2 linked regions of the Mesorhizobium onobrychidis genome follow. Each later gene encodes a partner of the first gene's protein in a complex. Links are inferred from orthologs where the notes say so. Each region holds a gene or a part of one and is shown on either strand. Other genes may lie near its edges.

Evidence for each region.
Region 2: the proteins of uvrB (region 1) and IHQ72_RS17150 are in contact, whole or in part, in a crystal structure (PDB 7EGT), measured with the Thermus thermophilus proteins. The link is inferred for Mesorhizobium onobrychidis from one-to-one orthologs. Residues at the interface, in WP_096411307.1 of Thermus thermophilus: Glu23, Leu25, Arg26, Asp27, Gly28, Glu29, Arg30, Phe31, Arg55, Glu326, Asp327, Phe328, Glu379, Ser382, Gln383, His398, Gly400, Arg401; in WP_096412145.1 of Thermus thermophilus: His654, Arg656, Phe657, Gln666, Asp668, Glu669, Lys680, Arg681, Leu682, Ser683, Lys685, Tyr686, Ala687.

The regions. Positions count from the first base shown.
Region 1 is NZ_CP062229.1:2,418,579-2,425,841, forward strand. Bases 1,320-4,963 are described here. They hold uvrB (excinuclease ABC subunit UvrB), read right to left. Parts: upstream 4,658-4,963; coding sequence 1,520-4,657; downstream 1,320-1,519. Other genes in these bases: IHQ72_RS12150 (hypothetical protein), read right to left, coding at 4,768-4,963. In the rest of the region: IHQ72_RS12140 (ABC-F family ATP-binding cassette domain-containing protein), read right to left, coding at 1-1,153; more of IHQ72_RS12150, read right to left, coding at 4,964-6,018; IHQ72_RS12155 (CapA family protein), read left to right, coding at 6,161-7,201. UniProt on the Escherichia coli protein: The UvrABC repair system catalyzes the recognition and processing of DNA lesions. A damage recognition complex composed of 2 UvrA and 2 UvrB subunits scans DNA for abnormalities.
Region 2 is NZ_CP062229.1:3,449,095-3,455,930, reverse strand. What follows is about bases 1,881-5,097. They hold IHQ72_RS17150 (ATP-dependent helicase), read left to right. Parts: upstream 1,881-2,194; coding sequence 2,195-4,897; downstream 4,898-5,097. Other genes in these bases: IHQ72_RS17145 (ABC transporter permease), read right to left, coding at 4,914-5,097; IHQ72_RS17155 (glucose/quinate/shikimate family membrane-bound PQQ-dependent dehydrogenase), read right to left, coding at 1,881-1,975. In the rest of the region: more of IHQ72_RS17155, read right to left, coding at 1-1,880; more of IHQ72_RS17145, read right to left, coding at 5,098-5,966; IHQ72_RS17140 (ATP-binding cassette domain-containing protein), read right to left, coding at 5,963-6,760; IHQ72_RS17135 (substrate-binding domain-containing protein), read right to left, coding at 6,825-6,836. UniProt on the Escherichia coli protein: A helicase with DNA-dependent ATPase activity. Unwinds DNA duplexes with 3'-5' polarity. Translocates on single-stranded DNA with 3'-5' polarity. Initiates unwinding more efficiently from a nicked substrate than double-stranded DNA.

The sequences.
Region 1 (7,263 bases):
GCATCGCCAGCGGCGTATCGTCGCCGCTGATGCCCGACAATGCCTGGTCGTTGTAGCCGAGCACCGTCGACGGCGTCACCTTCACGCCTTGCGTTGCCGTCTCCGGCTCGACGATGGCATTTCTGATCAGGCTGATGAGCCGCGACTTGCCGACGCCGTTGCGGCCGAGCAGCACGATGCGGTCGTCTTGGCAGATGTGGCGCTTGCCGGTCCTGAACAGCAGCGTGCCGTCAGGCGTTTCGACCGCCACGTCGTCGAGCGTGATCAGCACCTTGGCATGGGTGCCGCGATTGGCAAGCTTTATCGCGCCCGCCGATCTTTCGCGGTGCGCCGGCGCTGCGACCTCCTCGAGGCGCTGGGCGCGCTGGTTAAGCTGCTTGGTCTTGACCGTCAGCAGGTCGCTGCCCGAGTTGATGCCGATGTTGTTGAGCTTGGCCGCCTGCCGGCGCAATTGCTGCGCCGCCTTCATGTCGCGCTGGAATTTGCGCTCTGTCGAGGCGTCGACTTCGCTCAAAGCGTCGCGCGCCCGCGAATAGGGCAGCGCAAACGCCGGCGACTGTTCGGGACGCAGGAACAGCGTCCGGTTGGTCGTTGCGTCGAGGAACGCGCGGTCGTGGCTGGCGATCACCACCGGCACTTCGCGCGGCAGCGCGTTCAGCCAGGTTTCGAACTGGCTGATCTTGGCGAGGTCGAGATGGTTGGTCGGCTCGTCGAGAAGCAGGACGTCGGGATCGGTGACCCAGACGCGCGCGATCAGCGCCAGCCTTTGCCAGCCGCCGCTCAAGGCCCGCATCGGCCGCTCGCGCATCGGCTGCGGCACGTCGAGTGAATCGAGAACCACGTCGACGCGCCATTGCTCGCTTTCGGCCTGCTCGGCCGGCAAGGCGTCGGCCACCACCTGCTGAAAACCGTGCTCGGCCAGCGCTGCAGGAACGGCTTGCTCGACAAAGCCGATCCGCAGGCCGCGCGTGCGGGTGATGTCGCCTGATGTCGGCTCCATTTCGCCGGTGAGGCACTTCAGCAAGGTGGACTTGCCGCGGCCGTTGGCGGCGACGATGCCGAGGCGGTCGCCGGTGCCGATGGTGAGATCGAGGTTGGAAAAGAGCGGCGCACCCATGGTGACGCCGAGGGACTTGAGGCTGATCAGGGCCATGTGGGTTTCTCTGGTCTGCCCGGAGTGAAGCTCCGGTTCGATGCACTTTGACGGTGCGCAGGCAGGCCATCAGGCTCGGCGTTGCAGCACCACGAAGGGCAGACCAAGAAAATCGAAGCGGGAGAACCCGGACCGTCTCTGGTCAGCCCTGCAAGCAAGCTCGCAGGGCAGGGACAGGGCCGCGCTGACGGTGGTGGTCGATATGCACGCAGCCCTCCTTTCAAGACGTTTGAATTGTAGAACTGGCTACACCAAGGGTGGGGCCGATGGCAAGGGGCGTGTAGGAGTAAGCTGAGCGCTGAAGCTGCCAATCTCCCCCCTTGTGGGGGAGATGTCCGGCAGGACAGAGGGGGGCGCGAAGGAACGCTACCGTCCAGGCCGCCCAGTCTTGCCGGGGCGGCGCTTCTCACGTCGGGTGTCGGCGGGGTCTTCGTAAGAACCGATGCCGGCGCGCTGCCGGATAATTGGCTTACCGGAATCGTTGCGTTCCTTCGCGCCCCCCTCTGTCCTGCCGGACATCTCCCCCACAGGTGGGGAGATCGGCTGCGGCTTGGCCGGCACTTTTCCCTCGACCGGCTTTTCGGTCCGTCGCACCGTCATCTCGTCGAGCGAGTTCTTCTTGAACAGCGGCTTGGTCGAGTCGCCTGGAATGCCGAAATCGGAACCGTGTGCCTCTTCGGCCGACTGTTTCCTGAACAGCGAGCGGGATACCGCACCGGCCGGCGTCGGCATGTCGGTGCCCGGACCCATCGCGTCGAGCGAGGGTTTGGCAAAGAGCGGCTTCTTGACCGGCACGGCGCCGTCGGCGCCCATCTCGTCGAGCGCGGGCTTGCGGAACAGGCTCTTGCCGTCATCGTCGACCGTGCGGTGGATGGCGCGGCCCTTGTTGTGCTTGCCCTTTTCGCGGCCCGAAACCGGGCTTTCCATATCGGCATATTTGGCCAGCGGATCGTCAGAGATGGACAGTTCCATCTCGCGCAGCCGCTTGATCTCGTCGCGGATGCGGGCCGCCTTCTCGAAGTCGAGATTGGCGGCGGCGTCGCGCATCTGCTTGTCCATCGCGTCGAGATGGGCTTTCAGATTGTTGCCCATCATCGCGCCGGCGCTGTCGGTGAACTGCGAGATGTCGGCGCGGACATGATCCTTCTCGTAAACCGAGTCCAGGATGTCGGAGATGCGCGACTTGACCGATTCCGGGGTGATGCCGTTGGCGGCGTTCCACTCCATCTGCTTTTCGCGACGGCGGTTGGTCTCGGCCATCGCGCGTTCCATCGAACCGGTGACCTGGTCGGCGTAGAGGATGACCTTGCCGTCGACGTTACGCGCGGCGCGGCCGATGGTCTGGATCAGCGAAGTTTCGGAGCGCAGGAAGCCCTCCTTATCGGCATCGAGAATGGCAACGAAGCCGCATTCGGGAATGTCGAGACCTTCGCGCAAAAGGTTGATGCCGACCAGCACGTCGAAGGCGCCGAGGCGCAGGTCGCGCAGGATCTCGATGCGCTCCAGCGTGTCGATGTCGGAGTGCATGTAGCGGACGCGGATGCCTTGCTCGTGCAGGTACTCGGTCAGGTCCTCGGCCATCCGCTTGGTCAGCACGGTGACCAGCGTGCGGTAGCCGGCCTTTGTCGTGTCGCGGATTTCGCCGACGACATCATCGACCTGGGTCTTGGCCGGGCGGACCTCGACCGGCGGATCGATCAGGCCGGTCGGGCGGATGACCTGCTCGGCGAAGACGCCGCCGGACTGCTCCATTTCCCAACCGCCGGGCGTCGCCGAAACCGCGACGGAAAGCGGGCGCATGGCGTCCCATTCCTCGAAGCGCAACGGCCGGTTGTCCATGCAGGACGGCAGGCGGAAGCCATACTCCGCCAGCGTTGCCTTGCGGCGAAAGTCGCCGCGATACATGCCGCCGATCTGCGGCACGGTGACGTGGCTTTCGTCGATGAAGACCAGCGCATTGTCGGGGATGTACTCGAACAGCGTCGGCGGCGGATCGCCGGGCTGGCGGCCGGTGAGATAGCGCGAATAATTCTCGATGCCGGCGCAGGAGCCGGTCGCTTCCAGCATCTCCAGGTCGAAGCGGCAGCGCTGTTCCAGCCGCTGGGCCTCCAGAAGACGGCCAGCCTTTTCAAGCTCTTGCAGGCGGTGCTTTAGTTCTTCCTTGATCGACTTGATGGCTTGATTCAAGGTCGGGCGCGGCGTCACATAGTGCGAATTGGCGTAGATCTTGACGCTTTTCAGCTCGCCGGTCTTCTGGCCGGTCAGCGGGTCGAACTCGGTGATCGCCTCGATCTCGTCGCCGAACAGCGAAATGCGCCAGGCACGGTCCTCAAGGTGAGCCGGAAAGATCTCGATCGTGTCGCCGCGCACGCGGAACGAGCCGCGCACGAAGTTGATGTCCTGGCGCTTGTACTGTTGGGCGACGAGATCGGCGAGCAGCGCGCGCTGGTCGAGCCGGTCGCCGATCTGCATCTGGAAGGTCATCGCCGTGTAGGTTTCGACCGAGCCGATACCGTAGATGCAGGACACCGAGGCGACGATGATGACGTCGTCGCGCTCCAGCAGCGAGCGCGTCGCCGAATGGCGCATGCGGTCGATCTGCTCGTTGATCGAGGATTCCTTCTCGATGAAGGTATCCGTCCGGGGCACATAGGCTTCCGGTTGATAGTAGTCGTAGTAGGAGACGAAATACTCGACGGCGTTTTCCGGGAAGAATTTCTTGAACTCGGAATAGAGCTGCGCAGCCAGCGTCTTGTTGGGGGCGAGGATCAGGGCAGGACGCTGCGTCTTCTCGATCACCTTGGCCATGGTGAAAGTTTTTCCCGAGCCGGTGACGCCGAGCAGCACCTGGGTGCGGTCGTTGTCGTTGACGCCCTCGACAAGGTCCTTGATCGCCGTCGGCTGGTCGCCGGCCGGCTCGAAATCCGACACCATCTTGATGGCGATGCCGCCTTCGGATTTTTCGGGCCGGGCAGGGCGGTGCGGCGTCCACAGCACGCCGTCCTTGTGCAGCGGGTTGCCGGATTCGATCAGCGCCGACAGCGCCGCAACGGTGGCGGTGACGCCGCCGGAGGCCATGGTCTCGGCTTCCTCCAGCGAAACATCGAGGCCGGCGACAGGATTGAGGCCGGCCGCGGTTCGCTCCCTGGCAGACGCCGCGCCGCCCATCGAGGTGCCTCGCGCCGTGCGGCCGGGGGAAGAGGAGCGTTCGGGGATTTTTTTGGCAGTCTTCGGCGATCTGCCGCCGTTCTTGCCGCCATTCTTGTCGGAAACGACTTGGCTCCCTTCCTTCTCGGCCTCCTGCTCGATCTGCTCGGCCCAATCGGCGATCGAGCCGGTCAGCGGCGTGCCTGAGAATTCAGCCTGCGGCGCCTCGGCAAAACCGCCCTTGTGCAGCGGCTCGGACGCGTCGAGGAAGTCGGTCAGCGGGCTGCGCCGCTTGGGCAGCGAAGCGCCATCATCACGCGCCGGCGGCGGCGTTTTTTTATCAGAAAGTTTGGCCATGCCCCGAATATGGGAGGTATCGGCCAAAATGGAAAGAGCGGAGTGACGAGGGGCGCGAGAGGAAACCAAGCTCCTGACACAAGGGTGTCAGGAACGATGTCGAAACGCCCTCAGTTGAACCACAGCGCAAACGTCAAAAACCCAGCGCCGCCGAACTGGCGCTGGATCTGGTCGAACTCTTCGCTGGTGAGGATCTTTCCGCCCTCGAGATAGGGCGCGATGGCCGGGCCGGTGATCGATAGCACCAGGTCGAAGGGCTTTGGTTCGTCAAAGAAGCGCTTCATATTGATGCCTTTGTCGGCGAAGCGGAAATGCGGCAGCAAGGTGCGGCCTTCGAGCAGATCCTCGGCCATTTCAAGCGCGGTGTGCCAGGCCTGGACCTGCTCCTCGCCGACCTCCAGGCCGGTGAGCGGGCTGGCGCCTTTCTGTTGCGGGCCGGGCAGCCATTCACGGTCGTTGTCGGTCTCGGCGCGGATCGCCTTCCAGTCTTCGCGAGATAGCCGGATCATTTCCATGAGATGGCGACGCGCCGCCTGCCGGCGCTCCGGCTCGACGACCGGCCAGTTGACCAGATGAACCAGCGAGATGAAATCGGCGATGCGCCATTCGGACGACAACATGCCGCCGCTCATGCCGCCGTCCGGCGGAACGAGCGTGTCCTGCAGCGGCAGTTTGGCGCGCGGAAACAGCATGTGGAACGAACCGTCGAAGGCGTTCCTGAAATCATGCGCCAGCCAGAAATCGGCCTGCGCCATCAGGAATTCGGCATAGCCCTGCAGCCAGTAGCCATCGGCGCGGTCGAAGCGGAAGGTGAGGGCGGGTGCGGCCGGGTCTGGCGCACCGCCGCCGCGTGACAGGGACGCCATGATCGCGGCGGCACTTTCGTCCGGCGCGATCTGGCCGTCCTCGTTGAGGTCGATGCCGAGACGGGTGAGGTCGACCTCCATGCCGATGTCGGCATCGGCAGGCACGGATCCAAGCGTGGCGGCGGACTTTTCCAACCGATCGCGGAAGGCGACCAGGATGGCGCGGAAGCCGTCGTAGGTCAGCGGCTCGGGATTGGGATTGTCCGGCACCGGCAGCCGCATCAGCGGCAGCATGAAGGATTGCGGGCTCTCGAAGCCGTGGCGGTGCAGGCCGCCGGCCAGGATCTCCAGCGCGGTGAAGAATTGGCCGGCGCCGGCGGCGTAGGCCGACGCGGGATCAGTGGGCGCGGCTTCGAGCGCTGTAAGCGTGCTGTCGCGGTCGGCTACGGTTTTTGCCTCGAACAGGGCGGCCGGTTCGGCGGCTGCGGCACCGGCAGAAGCAACCGGCAGCAGCAGAATAAGGGCGGATGCCAGCAGGCTCGAAAATCGCGTCATCTTGGTCCTCCGGTATGCTGTTCGGCGGGAAGCATACACGCAATTCGCGTGCCGCGCCTTGTCCGCATGATTCCGAACAGAGGCGCTTCGCTATATCGGGCGCATCGTCTACCGTGGCAGTTCATTCCGGTACAGGCTGCGCGTGTCGAACTATCCGCTTTCCTACAAATTGTCTTGGCTGCCGCGTTTCCTGAAGCCGACGCTTGGCGGCGACGCCCGTGGTTTTGCACCGGCGGCAGGAACGATGATTGAGCCGCCGCCGGAGCGGACGGTGCGGCTCGCCTTTGTCGGCGATATCTCGGCGGTGGCCAATCGCAGTGCGCCGCAATGCGACCCGGCGATCGCCACGTTGCTCGGCTCCGCCGATCTGGTGGTCGGCAATTGCGAAAGCCCGGTGGTGGAGCGACCGAGCGCGGCGATGGGCACGAAGCTTGGCACCCGTCATGCCATGACCGAGCGGTTTCTTGCCGAGACGCTGGCGGCCGTCGGCATCTCGCGCGAGAAACTGGTGCTATCGCTCGCCAACAATCATGTGCTCGATCAAGGCGTCGAGGGTTTCGACGAGACCGTGGCGGCGCTGAACCGTCTCGGCATCCGCAGCATCGGTACCGCCGCCGACGGTCCGGTCCAGCGCCTTGCTGTCGGGCCGCTGACAATAGGCTTTGCCGCTTTCACGCTGTGGCGCAATGCCGGCGCGGCTGCCTTCGCGGGCCGTGTGTCGATGCAAGGCGACCTGGCACGATGGCCGCGCGGCGGCGCCGTCGACCTCACCTGTGCCGTGCCACATTGGGATTGGGAATTCCGGCATTTTCCACAGGCTGAAACGCGGGCACTGGCACGGCATTTGGCCGCGCAAGGCGTCGGGCTGATCGCCGGCCACCATGCCCATGTCGTGCAGCCGGTGGAGCGGATCGGCAAGGCGCTCGTCGCCTATGGGCTCGGCGATTTTCTTGGCACCGCCTTTGCGCGCCAGCCGTGGCCCGGCCGCATCGGGGGCATCCTGACCGCCGATATCAGCGCCGACGCCGGCACGCGTGGCGCTATCGCCGCCTACCGGCTGCATGCCTTCATGCGGCTGCGCGCCGGCGACCATGAGCGGCTGGTTCCCATTGAGACGCTGGAGGGCGCATTAAGGCAAAAGGTTACGGCCCGTTTCGTTGCGGTTTTTGATAACCGGAATTGATGGCCACAGTTGACTGGTGGCTCGGATAAATCGTGTGGGCTCACCACCATCCCAACGCTGTA
Region 2 (6,836 bases), 1.0 Mb from region 1 along the record:
TCCTGAGATCGACGCCCGCGACATAGCCCCAGGGCGGCGCCTGGCAGGGAATGCCGAGCGGCGACAAAAACGGCTTCAATATCACTGCGTAAGGTGCACCGTCGTTGCGGTTTAGGCCCTGTTCGCTGCCTTTGGTATCGCCCGGCGGCGGCACGTCCGCGCGCGGCACCAGCCTGGAGATGAACGCCAGGTATGTCGGCATGCCGAACATCACCTGCCGGACCGGATCGACCGCCACGCCGCCCCAGTTGAATGTGCCGAAATTGCCGGGATAGATCAGCGAGCCTTGCAGCGACGGCGGCGTGTAGCGGCCCTCGTAGCGCAGTTTCAGCAATTCGATCCGGCAGGCCAGTTGGTCGAACATGGTGATGCCCCACATGTCGGCCCCGGTCAGCGGCTTCGGATTGAAGCTCATATCCGAAGCCGGCTGCGTCGGCGAGGTGTGGTCGCCCTCGATCGCGCCGCCCGGCGCCGGCACTTCGTTGACCGGGACGATCGGCTCGCCGCTGCGCCGGTCGAGTACATAGAGGTCGCCCTGCTTGGTCGGCCCGACCAGCGCCGGCACGACGCCGCCGGCCGTGGTGATGTCGACCAGCGTCGGCTGCGCCGGCACGTCCATGTCCCACAGATCATGATGCACGGTCTGCCGCACCCAGCGCAATTGGCCGGTGTTGAGGTCGAGCGCGGTGATCGAGGAGGAGAATTTCTCGACATTGGCGCTGCGTCCCATGCCGAGCTGGTCGGGCGTCTGATTGCCGAGCGGCACATAGAGCAAGCCGAGCTTCTCGTCGGCGCTCGCCGTCGACCACATGTTGGGCGAGTTGTGGGTATAGGTCTGACCCGGCGCCAGTGGCGTCGTCTGGTCCGGATTGCCGGAATCCCAGTTCCAAATCAGGGCGCCGGTGTCGACGTCGAAGGCGCGGATGACGCCGGACGGCTCCTGCGTTGAATAATTATCGTTGACCGCGCCGCCGACGATGATCTTGTTGGCGACGATCAGCGGCGCCGAAGTCGAATAATAATAGCCCGGCTTCGGATATGGCATGTTGGCGAGCAGGTTCAGCGTGCCGCCTTCGGCAAATGTGGGACAGACCTGGCCATTCGCGGCGTCGAGCGCGATCAGCCGAGCGTCGGATGTCGGCAGATAGATGCGTGCCGCACAAGGCTGGCCGGCGGCGATCTTGGCATCGGCATAATAGGACACGCCGCGGCAGGTCTGGTGCTGGCGGTCCTTGTCCAGCTTGACCTTGGGATCGAAGCGCCATTTCTCCTTGCCGGTCGCGGCGTCGATAGCGATGGCGAAATTGTGCGGCGTGCAGATGTAGAGCGTGTCGGCAACCTTCAACGGCGTCACCTGATAGGTCGTCTCACTGACGTCGTCGGGCCCTTTCACATCGCCGGTGCGATAGGTCCAGGCCGGCTGCAAATTGGCAACGTTTTCGGGGGTGATCTGGTCGAGCGGCGAATAGCGCTGGCCGTACGTCGTGCGACCGTAATAGTGCCATTCGCCGCCTGGCACGTTGCCGCCGAGATCGGCGGTCGGCGTCACCTTGTCGGTGTTGAGTTCGCCGGCAATATCCTTTGGATCGGTCGTCATCGAATAGCCGGCGACGCCGATCGACGCCAGCACGGCGAGGATCAGCGGCGCGCGTCCATCGGGACCGGTGAGCCCGCCCCGCGCCCACGGTGTCAGCAGCCACAACGCGATAAGCACGATAATGCCGCCGCGCGGACCGAGCTCCCACCAGTCGAAGCCGGTTTCCCAGACCGCCCAGCAAAGCGTGCCGATGACGATCGCCGCGTACAGCCACAGCGCCATGGATTTGCGCCTGTAGAGCAGCCAGGCAGCGACGAGGAAGGCTATGCCGGCAATGATGTAATACCAACTGCCGCCTAGCGAAGCTAACCAGATGCCGCCGCCGCCGAGTACCAGGCCGATGAGGAAAAGGATGAGGGAGGTGATGACGACAGCCAAAACGATGCTCCTTCGACTGGTGCGCGCTTCGCACGCGTCAATGGGCAACCCGGCATTGCGTTCCTGCCCCGAGCACAACTTTCTCCGGCCCGGCATGGCTGTCAAGCAGGCTGGCGCTATAGGTGGTGTTCTACCGGATTTGTAACTCCCCCGCCTGGATTGAGAACAAAACGGAGACACTTCTGGCCTTTCGCTGCCGAATCACTACATTCGGGGACAATGTCCGGCTTTTCGGAAGACATGCCCTTTTTTGACGAACCGAATGCGCGGCCCACGGCCCCGTCCGGCATTGCCGCGCGCGCCATGGCTGCCCGCAGCGGCCACACCAATGCGCCCGACTATCTGAACGGGCTCAACCCCGAACAGCGGCTGGCGGTGGAAACCACCGAGGGTCCGGTTCTGGTGCTGGCCGGCGCCGGCACCGGCAAGACGCGTGTCTTGACCACCCGCATCGCTCACATCCTCGCCACGAAGAGAGCCTTCCCGTCGCAGATCCTCGCCGTCACCTTCACCAACAAGGCCGCGCGCGAAATGAAGCAGCGCATTGGCCTGCTGATCGGCGACGGCAATGTCGAAGGCATGCCGTGGCTCGGCACCTTCCACTCGATTGGAGTGAAGCTGCTGCGCCGCCACGCCGAGCTTGCCGGGCTCAAATCCGACTTCACCATTCTCGACACCGACGACGTCGTGCGCCTGATCAAGCAGCTCATCCAGGCCGAAGGGCTGGACGACAAGCGCTGGCCGGCCAAGCAGTTCGCCCAGATGATCGACGGCTGGAAGAACAAGGGGCTTGGCCCCGCCGACATTGCCGAGGGCGACGCCCGCGCCTTCGCCAACGGCAAGGGCCGCGAGCTCTACAAGGCCTATCAGGAGCGGCTGAAGACGCTGAACGCCTGCGACTTCGGCGACCTCCTGTGCCACCCGATCCGCATCTTCCGCGACAATCCGGACGTGCTGAAGGAGTACCACAAGCGCTTCAAATACATTCTCGTCGACGAGTACCAGGACACCAACACCGCCCAATACATGTGGCTGCGCCTGCTGGCCCAGCGGCCGGACGCCAAGCCGATCTCCCCCCTTGAGGGGGAGATGTCCGGCAGGACAGAGGGGGGTGCCTCGCGCCGACAGGCTGGAGGGACAGCGCCCCCCTCTGTCGCCTCCGGCGACATCTCCCCCTCTAGGGGGGAGATTGGGCGCTCCTCATCCGAAGGCCGAGCTAGGTCCACCGTAAACATTTGCTGCGTCGGCGACGACGATCAATCCATCTATGGCTGGCGCGGGGCCGAGGTCGACAACATCCTGCGCTTCGACAAGGATTTCCCCGGCGCCGCGATCATCCGGCTGGAGCGCAACTACCGCTCCACCGCGCACATCCTCGGCACCGCCTCCCACCTCATCGCCCACAATGAAGGCCGCTTCGGCAAGACGCTGTTCACCGAAAAAGTCGCCGAGGACGACGAGAAGGTGCATGTCCATGCCGCCTGGGATTCCGAGGAAGAGGCCCGCGCCGTTGGCGAAACCATCGAAGCCTACCAGCGGCAGAAGCACAATCTCAACGATATGGCCATTCTCGTCCGCGCCTCCTTCCAGATGCGCGAATTCGAGGATCGTTTCGTCACGCTCGGCCTCAACTATCGCGTCATCGGCGGCCCGCGCTTCTACGAGCGCCTCGAAATCCGCGATGCGCTGGCCTTCTTCCGCGTCGTTGCCCAAGGTGCCGACGATCTCGCCTTCGAGCGCATCGTCAACGTGCCGAAGCGCGGGCTGGGCGAAGCCACCATCCGCCAGATCCACGACACCGCCAGGACGCTCCGCATTCCGATGCTGGAGGCTGCGGAAAAACTCGCCGAGAGCGACGAACTGAAGCCGAAGCCGCGCGCAGCATTGCGCGAAGTCGCCGCCAATTTCGAGCGCTGGCAGAAGGCGCTGGAGACCACGCCGCACACCGAGCTCGCCGAGACCATCCTGGAAGAGAGCGGCTACACCGACATGTGGAAGAACGACCGCTCGGCGGAAGCTCCCGGCCGGCTGGAAAACCTCAAAGAACTGATCCGCTCCATGGAGGAGTACGAATCGCTGCGCTCGTTCCTCGAACATGTCGCGTTGGTGATGGACGCCGAGCAGAACGCCGAGCTCGACGCCGTCAACATCATGACGCTGCATTCGGCCAAGGGCCTGGAATTCGAGACCGTTTTTCTCCCTGGTTGGGAGGAAGGTCTTTTTCCACACCAGCGCGCGCTCGACGAGGGCGGCCGCTCCGGGCTGGAGGAAGAACGGCGGTTGGCCTATGTCGGCCTGACCCGCGCCAAGAAGAACCTGCATTTGTGGTTCGTCTCCAACCGCCGTATCCACGGCCTGTGGCAATCGACCATCCCGTCGCGCTTCCTTGATGAACTGCCGGAGGCCCATGTCGAGGTCGCTGAGAGCGGCAACTCCTATGGCGGCTACGGCAATGCCTATGGCGGCGGGTCTTTCGCCTCCGGACGGGGCGGCCAAGGCGCAGGAAGGCAGAATCCTTACGGCGCTTCGCGCTTCGACAATGTTGGCGGCACCGAGAAATCCGGTGCCTTCTCCAGCACCTATGCGACGCCGGGCTGGCAGCGCGCGCAACAGAACCGCACCGAGGCGACCGACCGCAACTGGGGCTCGCGTTCCGGCCACCAGGTCGAGCGCATTGGCTACGGCGAGACCGACAGCGGCTATGGCGCCGGCCGCACCTCGATCAAAGGCCGCACCATCGACGGCGAACTGGTCGCCAAATCCGTTGCCGACACGCCATCCCCCTTCAATGTCGGCGACCGAGTCTTCCACCAGAAATTCGGCAACGGCAACATTGCGGCCATCGACGGCAACAAGCTGACCATCGATTTCGACAAGGCCGGCCAGAAACGCGTGCTGGACGGGTTTGTCACCGGGGTGTGAGCATCCGCCCCTCCGCTCACCGATACCGCGCCTGGTTCCATTTGTGGCCGAGCAACGACAGGATGATGATCAGCCCGTTGAAGAACTGGACGTAGAAGCCGCTCAGGCCCGCCGCAACGACGCCGGTCTGGATGAACGACACCGTGACGGCGCCGATCGCGCCGCCGACGACGGTGCCGATGCCGCCCCAGGTCGGCGTGCCGCCAACGAACACCGATGCCAGCACCGGCAGCAAATAGCCGTCGCCAGCCGTCGGCCACCAGGTGAAGTTGATCATCACCGAGAACGTGCCGGCGATCGCCGCCCCGATGCCGACGAAGACGAACACTTTCACCCGCACGCGCTTGACGTCGATGCCCATCTGCTGGGCGCTGTCGGGATTGTCGCCGACCACCTTCACCTGCGCGCCGAACCGATGCCTGTTGTAGAGCAGCGCCGACAGAACGACGAAGCCGATCGCCCAGAATATCTGCACCGGGATGCCGTAGAGCTGGCTGGAGAAGATCTTGTAGGCCCAGCTGTCGGCGAGGCTGGTCAGCGCGGTCGACTTGCCTTCGTTGATGATCTGGATCAGGCCGCGCAGCAGGAAGTTCATGCCGAGCGTGGCGATTAGCGACGACAGCCCGCCATAGACGACCAGCGATCCGACCAGGAAGCCGAGCAACGTGCCCGTCGCAATGGCGGCGACGATGCCGAGGAACGGATCGTAGCCGGCCTGCACGACCAGCGCGAACACCCATGAGGCAAAACCCATCGTCGCCGGAAACGACAGGTCGATCTCGCCGCAGGTGACGACGAAGACCAGCGGCACCACCACGAACAGCGCTACCGGCAGCGTGGTGAGCACGGAACTGTAGAGATACCAGGTGGTGAAGACGATTGGGTTGGCGATCATGAACACTGTCATCATGACCACGAACACGGCAAGCGTGCCGAGTGCGGCGCGGTTGTCGAGGATGAAGCCGCGCATCCAGTGATCGGATGGGTGTTTCCACTCTTTCCGCGGATTGCCGGGACGGGAGATGCCGGCGGACGGCTCGTGCAGATCGGGCTCCATTGTCTTGCTCATCGTTTTCCCAGCTCCGCGTCGCCGGCGTCGTGCAGTCCGGCCAAACCACCGGGGTGCGCGACGTCTTCCATGAAGTTGATGAGGTCTTCGGCCGACTTGACGTCGCGCCGGTCGGCGCTGAGCGCGACCTTGCCGCGATCCAGCACCACGAAACGATCGGCAATGTCGAAGACGTGGTGGATGTTGTGGCCGATGAACAGGATCGACCGTCCGCTCGCCCGCACCTGGCGCACGAAATGGAAGACCTTGGCGGTCTCGGTCAGCGACAGCGCCGTCGTCGGCTCGTCAAGAATGATCAGGTCGGCCTGCTTGTAGATGGCCCGCGCGATCGCCACGCCCTGGCGTTCGCCGCCGGAGAGCTGGCCGACGATCGATTGCGGCGTGAACACTTTCGAGGTGAAGCCGATCTCGCGCATCAGGCGGCTCGCCTCCTCGATTTCCTTGTTGACCTTCAGCCAGCCGAGAATGCCGGTGAGTTCGCGGCCCATGAAGATGTTGCGCACGATCGTCTGCTGCACGGCCAGCGCCCGGTCCTGGAACACCGTCTCGATGCCGGCGTCGCGCGAGCGCGCGGCGCTCCAGCCGGTCACCGGCTGGCCGCGGATGAGGATCTCGCCGCTGGTCGGCTTGACCACGCCGGAGAGGATCTTGATCAGCGTCGACTTGCCGGCGCCGTTGTCGCCTATCAGGCCGACCACCTCGCCGCGGTCGACGCTGAGATTGACCCCGCCCAGCGCGTAGACCTGGCCATAGGACTTGCTGATGTCGCTCAGTTCGATAAGGCGTTCGGCCATGGCGATCCTCGCTTGGTTCCGGCTGCCGGTCGGGCTTGTCCGACCGGCATGCGGTGTTAAAAAGTCAGCGCAGCGC